Regions from separate parts of the Paraburkholderia steynii genome, predicted to be linked through region 1. Evidence: predicted binding sites of a transcription regulator. Region 1 holds the regulator's gene; each other region holds the start of a gene.
What was found. The regulator FliA, encoded in region 1, starts transcription of late flagellar genes. The targets are predictions, from matches to a motif close to CTAAAGTTTNNNNNNNNNNNGCCGNTA.
Positions count from the first base shown of each region.

Region 2: BLT65_RS03055 (DUF4088 family protein) is a predicted target of FliA. The motif match lies at 2,138-2,164, and genes of this name have one in related genera.
Region 3: BLT65_RS27735 (flagellin domain-containing protein) is a predicted target of FliA. The motif match lies at 2,178-2,204, and genes of this name have one in related genera.

Region 1 covers NZ_FNDI01000007.1:239,580-243,995, reverse strand. The annotation lists gene flgA (flagellar basal body P-ring formation chaperone FlgA) at 1-199, shown strand, start outside; gene flgM (flagellar biosynthesis anti-sigma factor FlgM) at 305-646, shown strand; gene BLT65_RS15355 (flagella synthesis protein FlgN) at 745-1,191, shown strand; gene BLT65_RS46455 (hypothetical protein) at 1,289-1,510, shown strand; gene BLT65_RS15345 (RNA polymerase sigma factor FliA) at 2,165-2,899, opposite strand; gene BLT65_RS15340 (nucleotide-binding protein) at 2,922-3,791, opposite strand; gene flhF (flagellar biosynthesis GTPase FlhF) at 3,784-4,416, opposite strand, start outside.
Region 2 covers NZ_FNDI01000001.1:681,004-685,419, reverse strand. The annotation lists gene BLT65_RS03060 (ATP-dependent helicase) at 1-1,162, shown strand, start outside; gene BLT65_RS03055 (DUF4088 family protein) at 1,217-1,981, opposite strand; gene BLT65_RS03050 (AzlD domain-containing protein) at 2,213-2,536, opposite strand; gene BLT65_RS03045 (AzlC family ABC transporter permease) at 2,533-3,288, opposite strand; gene BLT65_RS03040 (AraC family transcriptional regulator) at 3,411-4,238, opposite strand; gene BLT65_RS03035 (CreA family protein) at 4,315-4,416, opposite strand, start outside.
Region 3 covers NZ_FNDI01000017.1:110,175-114,590, reverse strand. The annotation lists gene BLT65_RS27745 (SDR family NAD(P)-dependent oxidoreductase) at 1-196, shown strand, start outside; gene BLT65_RS27740 (TlpA disulfide reductase family protein) at 389-1,201, shown strand; gene BLT65_RS27735 (flagellin domain-containing protein) at 1,277-2,095, opposite strand; gene BLT65_RS27730 (MFS transporter) at 2,588-3,826, opposite strand; gene BLT65_RS27725 (serine hydrolase) at 3,834-4,416, opposite strand, start outside.

The DNA of each region.
Region 1 (4,416 bases):
CATGCTGAAGAGCGCGGACTCGGTGACGATCGGGCAGTCGGTGAAAGTGGTCGCGCAGGGTGCGAATTTTGCGATTTCGGCGGAAGGCAGCGCGATGAACAATGCGTCGCCGGGCCAGCCGGTGCGGGTGAAGACGGCGAATGGGCAGATCATCCAGGGCATCGTGAAGGACGGCGGAACCGTCGTGATCCAGCTCTGACGGGTGTTACCAGCGGTTACAACTTGAAAAACGTGCCGGATCGGTTGACCTAAAGTTCGATGGATGGATGCCGTTAATTCATTCAAATCGTTCAGGAAGCCAATCGTGAAAGTTGATTCCACTACCCATTCAGGCCTGCAGACGTTGAAAGACGGGCTGCAGCGCACGCAGCAAGGCGACGCCGCTACGACGGGCGGCGCAGGTACGGCAACGTCGACGGCCACGGGCGCGTCGGGCGACGCCAATGTGAATTTGTCGGGGCTGTCGTCGCATTTGCACAGCCTCGCGAGCGCCGGTTCGTCGGATATCGACACGGCGCATGTCGAGTCGATCAAGTCGGCGATCAAAAACGGCACGTTGACGATCGACTCCGGCAAGATCGCCGATGGCGTGCTGGCAACGGCACGCGATCTGTTGCAGAAGAAGAGCCAGTCGTCCGGCAACTGATGGACGCACCGATGGACGGTGCGGCGGGTGCCGGGCGGTATTTGTGACAAATCCGGTTTGCGTGTTGCGCGAGCCGGTGCCTAGCGAGTTGCTTTGTGATGAAAGACGCCCTGCTTGCCACCGTCATTGACGAATATTCTGCTGTGGAACTGTTCGCTTCTGTCCTTGCAGCTGAGGAGAAGGCGTTGACCACGGTGCATCCCATCGACACGCTGCCGCCCATCGTCGAAAAGAAGATGGAGTTGGTGGAGCGGCTCTCCACGCTGGAGAAGGCGCGGGATTCGCAGCTTTCGCAGCTGGGTTATCCGGGTGGATGGAAGGGGATGGAGCTGGCTGTTGCTGCGGATTCTCGTCTTGCGACGCAGTGGGCTTTGTTGCAGAAGGCTGTTGAGCGGGCTCGGCGGTTTAATACCACTAACGGTGCTTTGATTCGGACTCGAATGGAGTACAACCGGCGGGCTCTCGCCGCGCTGAACGTGGCTGTTGGGCCCGAGCGGGGCGCGCTTTATGGGCCCGATGGGCGGGTTCCTGCGTTTGGAATGTGAGTTTTTTTGAAGGGGGTTCTCCCCTTCTGGATTCCCGTTTTTTGCTTTTTGCCTAGCCGGTGCTCTCTTTGAGTATCGGCTTTTTGGTTTTTGGTTTTTGATTTTTGGTTTTTGGTTTTTGGTTTTTGGTTTTTGGTTTTTGGGTTTTGGTTTGTCTGCGACGCTGGGTGGTTTGCTAGTTTTCGCGCTGGCATCCGCGATTTGTTATCTAGCTTCAGGCGTCGCCCCTGTGCGGGGCGGCACCTACTTTTCTTTGCCGCCGCAAAGAAAAGTAGGCAAAAGAAAGCGGCTCACACCGCCAGTTCTTGTATTTGCCTGAGGGCCCCCAACGGTTCTTACGCTTCACGCGGCAACCACGTGACCCACGTTCGTTGCCAGCGCTCTTGCGGTGCGCCTCACCCGCTTTACACACCCGCGTCGCCGCATGCCGCGCCAGATATTCCACGGCCGCCCAGGTGGCAAACTGTGTGTAGGCCGAAGTGCCTCGCACGCCTCACTTCGAACCAATAGCGCGCGCCTCCATGTAAGAGCGCCGAGCTATACGACGCGACAACCTACACACAGTTTGCCACCTGGGCGGCACATACCATTCGCTGCCGCTAACACGTGTACGGGTATTTGAAGCGGGTGAGGCGCTCATTCGGAGCGTTGGCAACATGCCCTGAACGGAGACGCCGCCGTGTGAAGCGTAAGAACCGTTGGGGGCCCTCAGGCAGGGAGAAATGTTGGCGGTGTTAGCCGCTTTCTTTTGCCTACTTTTCTTTGCGGCGGCAAAGAAAAGTAGGTGCCGCCCCGCACAGGGGCGACGCTTGAAGCACGCTAACAAATCGCGGATGCCGGCGCAAACACAAGCAAACCACCCAGCGTCGCAGACAACCCCAAAAAAGCAAAAGCCGACCTAAAAAAGATCGGCTTCTCGAAGCAAAAGAAAAAGACCAGCAGCCCGCAGGGCAACAGCAAAATCAAAACCGCATCAGCTAGTTTCAGCCGAAGCCCAAGCCTGCTCGCGCAAGCGAGTCCGAAGCCGTGCAACGGCCTGCGAGTGCAATTGACAAACCCGCGACTCACTAACCTCCATCACCGCGCCAATCTCGCGCAAATTCAACCCACGCTCGTAATAGAGCGACATCAACAGCTTCTCCCGCTCGGGCAACCGATCAATCGCCTCAACCAAAGCCCCGCGCAGCGACTCATCGAGCAATGCCGACAACGGATCCGAATGATCAACACAGTACCGATCAAGAAACGGCTCATCATCCGCCGATCGATCAAAGTCTTCGTAATAGATCAACTGACTGCCGTGCAGATCCTGCAACATCGACTGGTACTCATCGAGCGGCATCTTCAGATGCTCAGCAATCTCGGTCTCGCTAGCCGAGCGCCCCAGCGACTGCTCAACCTGATGCACAGCCGACTCAACCTCACGCGACGTGCGTCGCAAGCTCCGCGGCAACCAGTCATTGCTGCGCAACTCGTCGAGCATCGCGCCGCGAATCCGCTGGCTCGCGTATGTCTCGAACTGCGCGCCCTGGTCTTCCTTGTAGCGGCTCGCCGCATCCAGCAGACCAATCATGCCCGCCTGAATCAGATCGTCGAGATCGACGCTCGCCGGCATCTTCGCGACGAGCTGCAAGCCGAGACGGCGCACCAGCGGTGCGTACTTCGTCAGAACCTCGGCTTGCGAAATTTTTCCTTGAGCGTTGTACATCGTGCTCCCCTTGTCCTTGCCTTCACGCGTGCTGCGCTGACGGTTGATCGGCGTATTGCGCCGCTGTTACGGTCGTCGGCGGCACGCCATGCGTCCGTGACGAAATCGCTGGCCGCATCGGCCAGTACTGCAGTTCAGCTGCGATATGACGGAAATCGCGCGCAGCAGGTGCCGATGGGAATGCATCGACGACACAACGCGACAACTCCATGGCTCGCGCCATCAAAGGATCGGCTGCCACGCAGCCGGCATCTTCAAGCGACACGGCGAGATAACGCCCCGCCACGCCCGCCAGGTTCTCAAACGCGGTATGCGCATCGGCGACGCTCTGCACGTGATTCACCAGCACGCGGAACTGCGCGATCGCATGCGCGAAGTGCAGACGCTTCATGCACGCATACGCATCGGTGATCGCCTGCGCCGCGACGCGCGTCACCACCATCACGTCGTGCGACTGCATCGCGAGCGCCGACAGCGAGCCTTCGCGGTCCACCTGCGCGTCGATCAGCACCACATCCGCCGGTCCGCTCAACACCACGCCCATCTGCTCGCGTGTGCAGCTCTCGCGATTGCCGCGCGACGCATTGAGCACCGCGAAGCCCAACGCATGCCGTCCAGCCGCTTCGTCGAGCGTCATCTCGCCGCGCATCACGGCAGCGACATTGCCGGCGCCTCGCACTCCGCCCAGCATCGCGCTCACCGAACGCTCGCCGAGACTTTCGTCGATGACGAGCACATCCTTGCCCTGCTCGGCGAGCGCGGCGGCGAGATTTACCACCGTCGTCGTCACGCCCACGCCGTGCGAGCCGCCTGCGACCGCTATGACCCGCGAGCCGGAGCGCGCAAGCAGACGCCGCAGTCCTTCAGCCTGGTCCAGCACGAACTTATCCAAAGCGAACCTCGTGCAGGTCGGCGGTCGAACGGGCCGACAGGGCCGACAGCAGCGCCGGCACATCCTCGTCCTGAGGGACGAACGGCGAGTTCTCGCGCGGAATGCAGAAGGCGCTCTTGATCAGGAACTTCTTGGTCGCGACGTACAGGTTCTCCGGCACCTTCTGTCCCGTCGACACGTAGTGAACGGGCAGCTTGTAGCGGATCACCGTATCGAGCACGCTGCCCAGGTTGGTCGCTTCGTCGAGCTTGGTCAGGATGCAGCCGGCGAGCGGCTGCTGGTCCGGCGCATTCTGATATGCCTGCACGACTTCATTCAGCGTGTCGCCGTGGCTCGTCGCGTTCAGCAGCAGCAGGCGCTGCACAGGCTGACCGGCGCGGCACAGCATCGCGATCTGATCCGAAACCAGGCGGTCGCGCTGGCTCATGCCGATCGTGTCGATCAGCACGATATGTTTGTTGCGCAGTTCCGAGAGCGCGAGTTGCAGGTCGGCGCTGTCCTTCACGGCATGCACCGACACGCCCAGAATCTTGCCGAAGATGCGCAGTTGCTCGTGGCCGCCGATCCGGTAGCTGTCGGTGGTGAGCAGCGCGACCTTGCTGGCGCCGAAGCGCATCACGCAGCG
Region 2 (4,416 bases), on a different contig from region 1:
GCGTTACACGAAGAACCTGTGGACCGACAAAGCGTCGGCGCAACGCCCGCATCTCGTCACCGTCGCCGACGACGCGGACCAGGCGCGCTACATCGTCGAGCAGGTGCTCGCCGCGCGCGAGGCGGGCATGAAGCTGAAGGCGCAGGCGGTGCTGTTCCGCGCCGCGCATCACAGCGCCGCGCTCGAAATCGAGCTGACGCGGCGCAATATTCCGTTCGTGAAGTTCGGCGGCCTGAAGTTTCTTGATTCCGTCCATGTGAAGGACGTGCTAGCCGTGCTGCGCTGGGCGGAGAATCCGCGCGATCGCGTCGCGGGTTTTCGCGTCGTGCAGTTGCTGCCGGGCGTTGGCCCTGCGACGGCCGCGCGCGTGCTCGACGACATCGCCGCGCGGGCCGACGCTCTACAGTCAGGCGGCGCGCCGGATGCCGCGCATACAGTTGCGGGCTGCACGGCGCATGCGCTTGCCGCCTTCGCGCCGCCGGCGCGCGCGCTCGAAGACTGGCATCCGTTCGTGGCGATGATGGCGTCCGCATGCGGACGGCAGACGCCCTGGCCGGCCGAGTTCGAAATGGTGCGGCGCTGGTATGAGCCGCATCTCGAGCGCAATCACGAGGACGCGTCGATTCGCCAGGCCGATCTTGCGCAGATGGAGAGCATCGCGGGCACGTACGCGTCGCGCGAGCGCTTCCTGACGGAACTGACGCTCGATCCGCCCGACGCGACCAGCGACGAATCCGGCGTCCCGCTGATCGACGAAGACTATCTGATCCTGTCGACGATCCATTCGGCGAAAGGGCAGGAGTGGCGCAACGTGTTCGTGCTCAACGGCGTCGACGGCTGCATTCCGTCCGATCTCGGCACGGGCAGCGAGGAGGAAATCGACGAGGAGCGGCGTCTACTATACGTGGCGATGACGCGCGCGAAAGAGGACCTGCATATCGTGATGCCGCAGCGGTTCTACGTGCATAACCAGACGCATCTCGCCGACCGGCATGTGTGGGCGTCGCGCACACGCTTCATTCCGGCGCATCTGCTGCCGCTGTTCGATTCGCATGCGTGGCCGCCCGCGCCCGTTGTGTCGGCGCCGACGCGAGCGGGGCTGGCCGCTGCCGCGCAAGCCAAAATAGAAATCGCGGCGAAGCTCAGAAAAATGTGGGACTGAGCTTGCCGCGATGTGTCGGCGTCCGGTTCGACGCGCTGTGTCGCGGGACGAGGTTTAGCGCGACTGCCGTTGCTGCTGCTGCGGGCGCGGCGGCGGCATGAAGAAGTTGCGCAGCCAGGCGGCGAGCCGCGTGAACACGTCATACGGCTCTTCGACGAAAATCTCCGGCTTCAGGAGCCGCAGATACTCCATGATCTGCTGCGCTTCCTGCTTCTGGAACGAGCCGTGCGAAATGCCCAGGCGCAACAGGCCGCGCAATTCGCCGAGCTTTTCGCGCGCGGCGCTGCCCACGCTGGTTTCGCATGCGACCTTCGCCTCGTACACACGCTGACGCAACGATTCCGCCAGACGCCACGCGGGCGTCTGCATGACTTCTTCGAGCGTCTGGATATCCTGCGCCGCCGACTTGATCTGCGCGGCGAGCGGGTCCACCAGCGAAGGCGCGCCTTCCGCTTCCTTGACGATCGCCGCGGCCCACTCGCGGCTCTGCTTCGCGAGTTCCTCAGGCGTCCATTCCGTGCGCGCGGCAAAGCCGAAGCCGAACTCGTTCGCCTGCTTCATCAGAATCGCGACGACGTCCGGAAACTCCTTGTCCAGCGTGCGCTTCGCCCATGCGTACTGGCCGCCCTGCAGCATCCGCTGCACGGCGTGCTCCGTCAGCGGCACCATGTTGTCGAGGAGCTTTGCACGCAGAAAATCCTCGAACGACGGCGTCGCGAACTGAGGGTCCAGTTTCACTGAGACCCGCACGAACGCCTCGAAATCCTTTCGCAAGGATGCGAGCGTTTCGTCCTTGATGTTAAGGGTAATCTGACCCATGTCTTATCCCGTTTCGTCGACCGCGCGACACCGTCGAGGCATTCGCCTCGTGCCGTGCATCCCCGTGCGCTGGCGGCACCGATATCCGGCGCGGTTCTGTCCGGCTTGCCGGCATGCCGTCGATAGACGCTGCCGGGTTCACGGACCACGAGTGTTTATCGGCGGATTGAAAGGGAACTTGAGGGCGGCGCGCCGTCCGGTCGAACGGCGCGCGAGGGCATGGGCCCGGCGTTACTTCAGCACGACGCCTTGCCAGAGAAAGAACACGGCGAGGCCGACGGCGATGGTGAGCAGCGGCCGGCGCGTGAGGGCGCTGACGGCAACGGCGGCCAGCGCGCCGACTAGCTGCGGGTTGCGCCACGTGAGTTCGGCGTCCGTGCCGTGCGGCGACACGGTCATCGGCACGATGATCGCCGTCAGCACGGTGACGGGCACGAAGCCGAGCGCCGTGCGCACAAGCGGCGGAAACACGATGCGGTCGCCGAGCACGAACACGGCGGCGCGGATCAGCCACGTGATGACGGCCATGCCGAGAATCAGGAGCACGTAGTTCATCGCGATGCCTCCGCTGCGCGGGTGCGCTGGAACGCCGGCAAGGACAGCAGCACGCCGACCGTCACGCCGACGAACACGGCGCCCAGCAGGCCGAGCTTGTACGGCCAGTCTTGCCAGAAGAACGCCAGCGCGCCGGCCGTGGCCGCCGCCGCCAGATAGCGCACGGCGACGAGCTGCGGCACGACGATCGCGATGAAGGTCGCGGCCATCGCGAAGTCGAGCCCCAGCGATTGCAGGCCGGGGAAGGCCGCGCCGAACAGCAGGCCGATCAGCGTCCAGACCTGCCAGTTGAGGTACATCGACAGGCCCGAGCCGAGAAAGTAGTACGGTCCGACGGAACCCGGCGGATGCAGCCGGTAGTGCGCCCATGCGACGGCGAACACTTCGTCGGTGAGCAGGCCGCCGAGCGCCCAGCGCCAGCGCGACGGCAGGTGCGATACGTACGGCGCGAGCGTCGCGCTGTAGAGCACGTGACGGACATTGACGACGAAAGTCGTCGCCCAGATGACGGCATAGCTCGCGTGGCCCGCAATCAGGCCGAGCGCGATGAATTGGGCCGATCCGGCAAACACGACCAGCGACATCAGCTGGCCGTGCCACAGGTGCAGCGGACCGGACGCGACGAGCGTGCCGTAGATCACACCGAACGGCGAAGCGCCGATGATCATTGGGAGCGTGTCGCGTGCGCCGGCCGTGAGCTCCTTGAGACGGTGAGCGGGTTGTGCAGGGTGAGTCAATCTTTTCTCCTCGATGAGGCCGAGGATAGCCGGGCGAAGGGCGCCGCGGCTTGTACGTTCTTGCGCCTTGGGCTTTATTGATGCGGGGAGATTGCGGCGGCGCGCGCCCGGTGCCCTGTTGCTCGCGCGCGGCCCGTTCAGGCCGATTGCCAGCGCCCCGGCGGCACGCCGAACATGCGCCGGAAATGCCGCGTGAAGTGGCTTTGATCGGTGAACCCGCCTGCCGCCGCCACATCGGCCACCGACGCGCCCGCACGCAACGGCGCGAGCGAGCGCTGCAGACGGACCTGATTGCGCCACGCGTGCGGCGGCAATCCCGTCGCGCGCGTGAAAAGCCGTGCGGCGTGAAACTGCGACAGGCCGACGGTATCGGCGAGATCCGCGAGCTTGAGCGGCGCGGCCAGATCGCCGGCCAGTTGCTCTTTCATCGTGATCACGCGCGTATCGTCGGTGGCGAGTTGCGGCGTGTCGGGACGCGTGCGGCCATAGCGCACGAGCAGCGTCGACAGCGCGTCGAGCATCGCCGTTTCCGCGACGAGCGGATCGCCGTTCGCCTCCAGCAACTGATGCGCGCGCGACAGCCGCACGGCAAGGTCGGCATCGCGGATCACGTCTGCGTCGAACCACGGCAGCGGCTGCGCGCGGCCCGCGATGTCTTCGGCGAGCGCGTGAATGAAATCGACGGGCGCGTACATCACGCGGTAGCGCCAGCCTTCGTCCATGGCGCGCGAGCCGGTATGCACTTCGCCGGGATTGATGATGGGCACGCTGCCTGCCTCGGCGACGTGGCGCGAGCCCTGATACCGATACGTTTCCGCGCCCGCCTCGATCACGGGAATCGTATACGCGTCGTGCCAGTGCGGCGTGAACTCGTGATCGTGATATTCGGCCGTGAGCAGATCCGCGCCGGGCAGAAGCGGCGTGCGCCAGTAACGGGCGTTATCGCGGAAGCGGGTCGAAGTCATGAGCGAAGTCCGGGTGGACCGGTCAGTTTAGCGCGCCTTGTTCGGCTTGTTTGCCTCGGCCTGCTCAGAAGCGCGTTCAGCGAACGGGAATCGTCGTGCCGGCGGGCATCGGCACGGCCGTGACGCTGTTCTTCGCGCTGCCCGTCGCGACGCGATCGCTGTAGGTCAGGTACACGAG
Region 3 (4,416 bases), on a different contig from region 1:
GCCGATCATCGACAGCCAGGTTGCGACGGCCGCCGAAGCAGATGAACTGCGCGCCAGGTTCGCTGCCGCGACGCCATTGGGCCGCATCGGTCGGCCTGAGGAAATCGCGTCCGCAGCGCTGTTCCTCGCATCCGACGAGAGCAGCTACGTTGCGGGTATCGACCTGTTCGTCGACGGTGGCCTCGCGCAGGTGTGAGTCTGTCGCGATGTCGGGGCGAGCGGTCACGCTCGCCTCCATTTGCTGATTGCTTCACGAGCGCAAATCGATCGCAGCGTGGAACGAGACGAACGAGCATATTCTTGATCCTCCAGGGTATTCATGATGTTGCGCTCCAGGCGGTATAGTCCGGGTCATTCAGAAACACGATGGCGCACCTGGAACAAACGAATGAATATCGGCCCTTTGGCTCTTCCTGCTGGACCGCTTGCTCTGTTCATTGGCATCGCCGTAGCGTTACTCGTCAGTAGATTCTCTGGCGAGAAGCAATCCGACGTCGAGCGCGCCCTCTTTACGGCGTTACTCATTGGCCTGTTCGTCGCGCGTGCTGTGTTCGTCCTTCAATACCTGCCGAGCTATCGCGGCGAGTTCCTGCAAATGCTCGATATCAGAGACGCGGGATTCGCGGCGATACCGGGCATTGCGGCTGGAATCGTCGTCGCGGTGATTGCCGCAATACGACGATCGGCAATACGACGTTCATTAGCCGTCACGGTAATATCGGGCTTCGTCGCGTGGGGCATCGCTGGTGCGGTGATGGGACGATCCGACGAGCCTTCGCACGTGCCGTCGATAACGCTACTCGACGAGGCCGGTACGCCGCAGCGCCTTGATCGAAATACCGGCAAGCCACTTGTCGTCAATTTGTGGGCGACATGGTGTGGACCCTGTCGAGGCGAAATGCCCGTGCTTGCCAGCGAGCAGACAAACCATCCCGAACTCGATCTGGTTTTCGTGAATCAGGGAGAAGACCGCCACACGGTCGAGGTGTTTCTGGCAGACCTCAACTTGCACATCGATAACTCCCGTTTTGATCCGCAACTGACACTCGCAAAGAGCGTGAATGTCACCGCGTATCCGACCACGCTCTTTTACGATGCCAACGGACGATTGCTGGAAAAGCACTTGGGGCGCGTATCGCAGGCGACTTTCGATGCAATGCTGGCTCGGCTTTATCCGTCACTTGAATCTTCGAGACCTTGAGCGCATAGCTTGCCTTAGCGAAGAAAACACCGTGCATCCCGCTCGCCCGACACAGGATGCACAATGCCGTTCCCGTTACTGCAGCAGCTTCAGCACCTGCTGCGGCATCGAGTTCGCTTGCGCGAGCACCGAGATACCCGCTTGCTGCAACACCTGAGCCTTCGACAGGTTCGCCGTTTCCGTCGCAAAGTCCGCGTCGGTGATCTGCGATTCGGCGGCGCTCATGTTGGTCGCTTCCGTTTGCGTCGTCGAAATGGCGGCCTGGAACGTGTTCTGCGTCGCGCCGAGTGTTGCCTGGAAGGTGTTGACGCTCGTCAGCACGCTATCGATCGAACTCATGGCGGCTTGCGCGCCCGAAGCGGTCGCCACGCTCAAGCCGCTGATGCCCAGCGAGCTTGCGTCCCAGCTCTGCGTGCCGAAGTTCGCGGTGATCTGCTGGCCGTTGAACGCGCCGATCTGGAAGTTGACCGAGCCGACACCGTTCAGCACCGCCTGACCGTTGAACGTAGTCTGTTGCGCAACGCGGGTGATTTCCGTCAGACGCGTCGACACTTCCGCCTGCAGGTTGGCGAGCGCGTTCGAGTCGAGCGAGCCGTCGCCTGCTTCCACTGCCAGCTGGCGGATGCGCTGCAGGTTGTCGACGATCGATTGCAGCGCGCCGTTCGTGGTCTGCACCATCGAAATGCCGTTGTTCGCGTTTGCGGCGCCTTGCGTCAACGCATTGATCGATGCCGTTTGCGACGTAGCGATTGCGAGGCCCGCCGCGTCGTCAGCGGCCGTGTTGATACGCTTGCCCGACGATAGACGGTTGATCGCCTGCGAGAGCGCGTTTTGCGAACCCGACAGATTGTTCTGCGCCGTCAGCGACATGATGTTCGTATTGATGTTAAGCATTTCAACCCCTTTCGGTTCTAGAAAGATCGACATAAGCGGCAACGCAATTTATTCACTATTTCGCGCCACCACTCGACGGGGTTTACGACGTCTCCAAATATTGCTTTAGGTTTCTCGCGGTAATTTCCGCTTTACACGGATACGGAACCGGGATGCTGAAGCACCACGTTTCCATCTGAAAATTGCTCTATAACATATTGATATGTATGCACATTTTAACATACATTCGCACTTCTTCCATTTTCATTCACAGGCATTACAAAGAGAATGTCGCTGCTTTTATTGTTACGAATAATTATGCAAGCTTTATAGCTTAGTGAAAGCATTAATCGATAAAACCTCGTTTATTGCTGACGCGGTAATAACTTTTACTGACAGTCCGGTTGACATTACATCTGCGAATCTTTCAGGCAGAAAACCTGTCGCTTGCCGCGTGGGGTTAGCAAACTTATTTCACTGTGAGGCAACGCAAGCCTCGTTCGCACGCGCCGTTTAGCTGCGCGGCTCGATGCGTCGCGCGGGACGTGCCAGCAGCAGCACGATCGTGACCACGCAAAATGCGGCGCCGGCATAGAACGTCGCAGCCGCCCCTATCGTGTCCCACAACGCGCCCGCGATCACGCTGGAAACCAGCGTCACAAGCCCGCTCGCGAGATTGAACAAGCCGAACGCCGTGCCGCGCAAATGCGCGGGCGCGCTATGCGACACCATCGTCGCGAACAGCCCTTGCGTCGCGCCCATATGCAGGCCCCACAGTGCAACGCCCACAAGCAGGATGCTCCAGTGAACCGCGTGCGCAAGCGCGATATCGGACACGCCGAGTATCACGAGCCCCGCGACCAGCAGCCTGACATGACTCGTCGAGTCGGCGAGTTTGCCGAGCGGATAGGCCGATAGCGAATACACGACGTTCATCGCGACCATCACGAGCGGCACCAGCGCGACGGGCACGCCGCTATCCAGCGCGCGCAGCACGAGGAACGCCTCGCTGAAGCGCGCTAGTGCGAACGCGGCCCCGACTGCGACGATCCACCAGAACGCGCCACCGAGTTGACGAATGCTGTCGCGCCGGATCGGATTGACGCGCTTCGCGCCAGGTTGGCGCGCGGGTTCGTCGATGCCGACCGCCAGCAACGCGACAGCCAGCACACCAGGAATGACGGCCAGCCAGAACGCCAGCCGGAAGTTATTCGCCCAGATCAGCATGATCGCGGCCGCGAGCAGCGGCCCGAGAAAGGCACCGACGGTATCGAGCGATTGCCGCAAGCCGAACGCAGCCCCACGCAGCGGCGGCGGCGTGACATCGGCGACGAGTGCATCGCGCGGTGCGCCGCGAATGCCTTTGCCGATCCGGTCGATTACGCGCGCCGTCACGACGAGGCCGAGGGTCGGTGCAATCGCAAACAGCGGCTTGCTCAGCGCGCCGAGCCCATAGCCCGCGACGGCGAGCCATTTGCGGTTGCCGAGGTAATCACTGAGCGCACCGGAAAAGACCTTGACGATGGGCGCCGTCGCCTCGGCGATGCCCTCGATCAATCCGATCGTCGTCGCGCTCGCGCCGAGGCTCACCAACATGAACATCGGCAGCAAGCTGTGAATGATCTCCGATGAGATGTCCATCAACAGGCTCACGCAGCCCAACACCCAGACGCTGCCGGGTATCTGCCGAAGGGTGCTGACGCGGGACCGGCCGGACGCCGGCTTTTCCGGGGACGCTGGATGCTCGTCCATATAGCCGTCACACCTTGCGAAGAATGAAACGCCCCGCCCCTGTCATCTGATCGAGCGAGACGATCTGTCCGTCACGCTCGATGAACTCCAAGGTCGAGCCCGGCGCGGATGCAATGCGAAACATGCGATCGCGCGCGGCAATGAAGCGCTCGTCGTGTTGTCCCGGTACGCGCAGCCACAACGTGCCGTCGTCGCGCAGGAACACGTCGACGCGCACACCAACGGCCGTTTCGTAGACTCCCGCAAAGCGCTGCAACACGGCGGGCGCATGAGCAAACTCCTTGCGCACGAACACGACTTCGTTCTCGACGATCTTCGTGACGAAGCGGTCGATATCGCCTTCATGTGTCGTCAGAAAGTTGATGCGCCAGCGTGCGTCGTCTTCGGGATCCTCTACTTCGGCGTCGAAGCGGTCGTAGTGATAGTGCTGCAACTGTAAATCCTGATCGCGAAACTTCAGGCGCAGATGGCCGTTCTTGAGCGCAATCGCGATCGTGCCATACGCTTCATGCGTGAAGTCGCCCGCATAGTCTTCGAGTAGATGCGATGGTTTCGTGTCGTCGATCCGGTCTCCGTAGCGGCTGCTACGC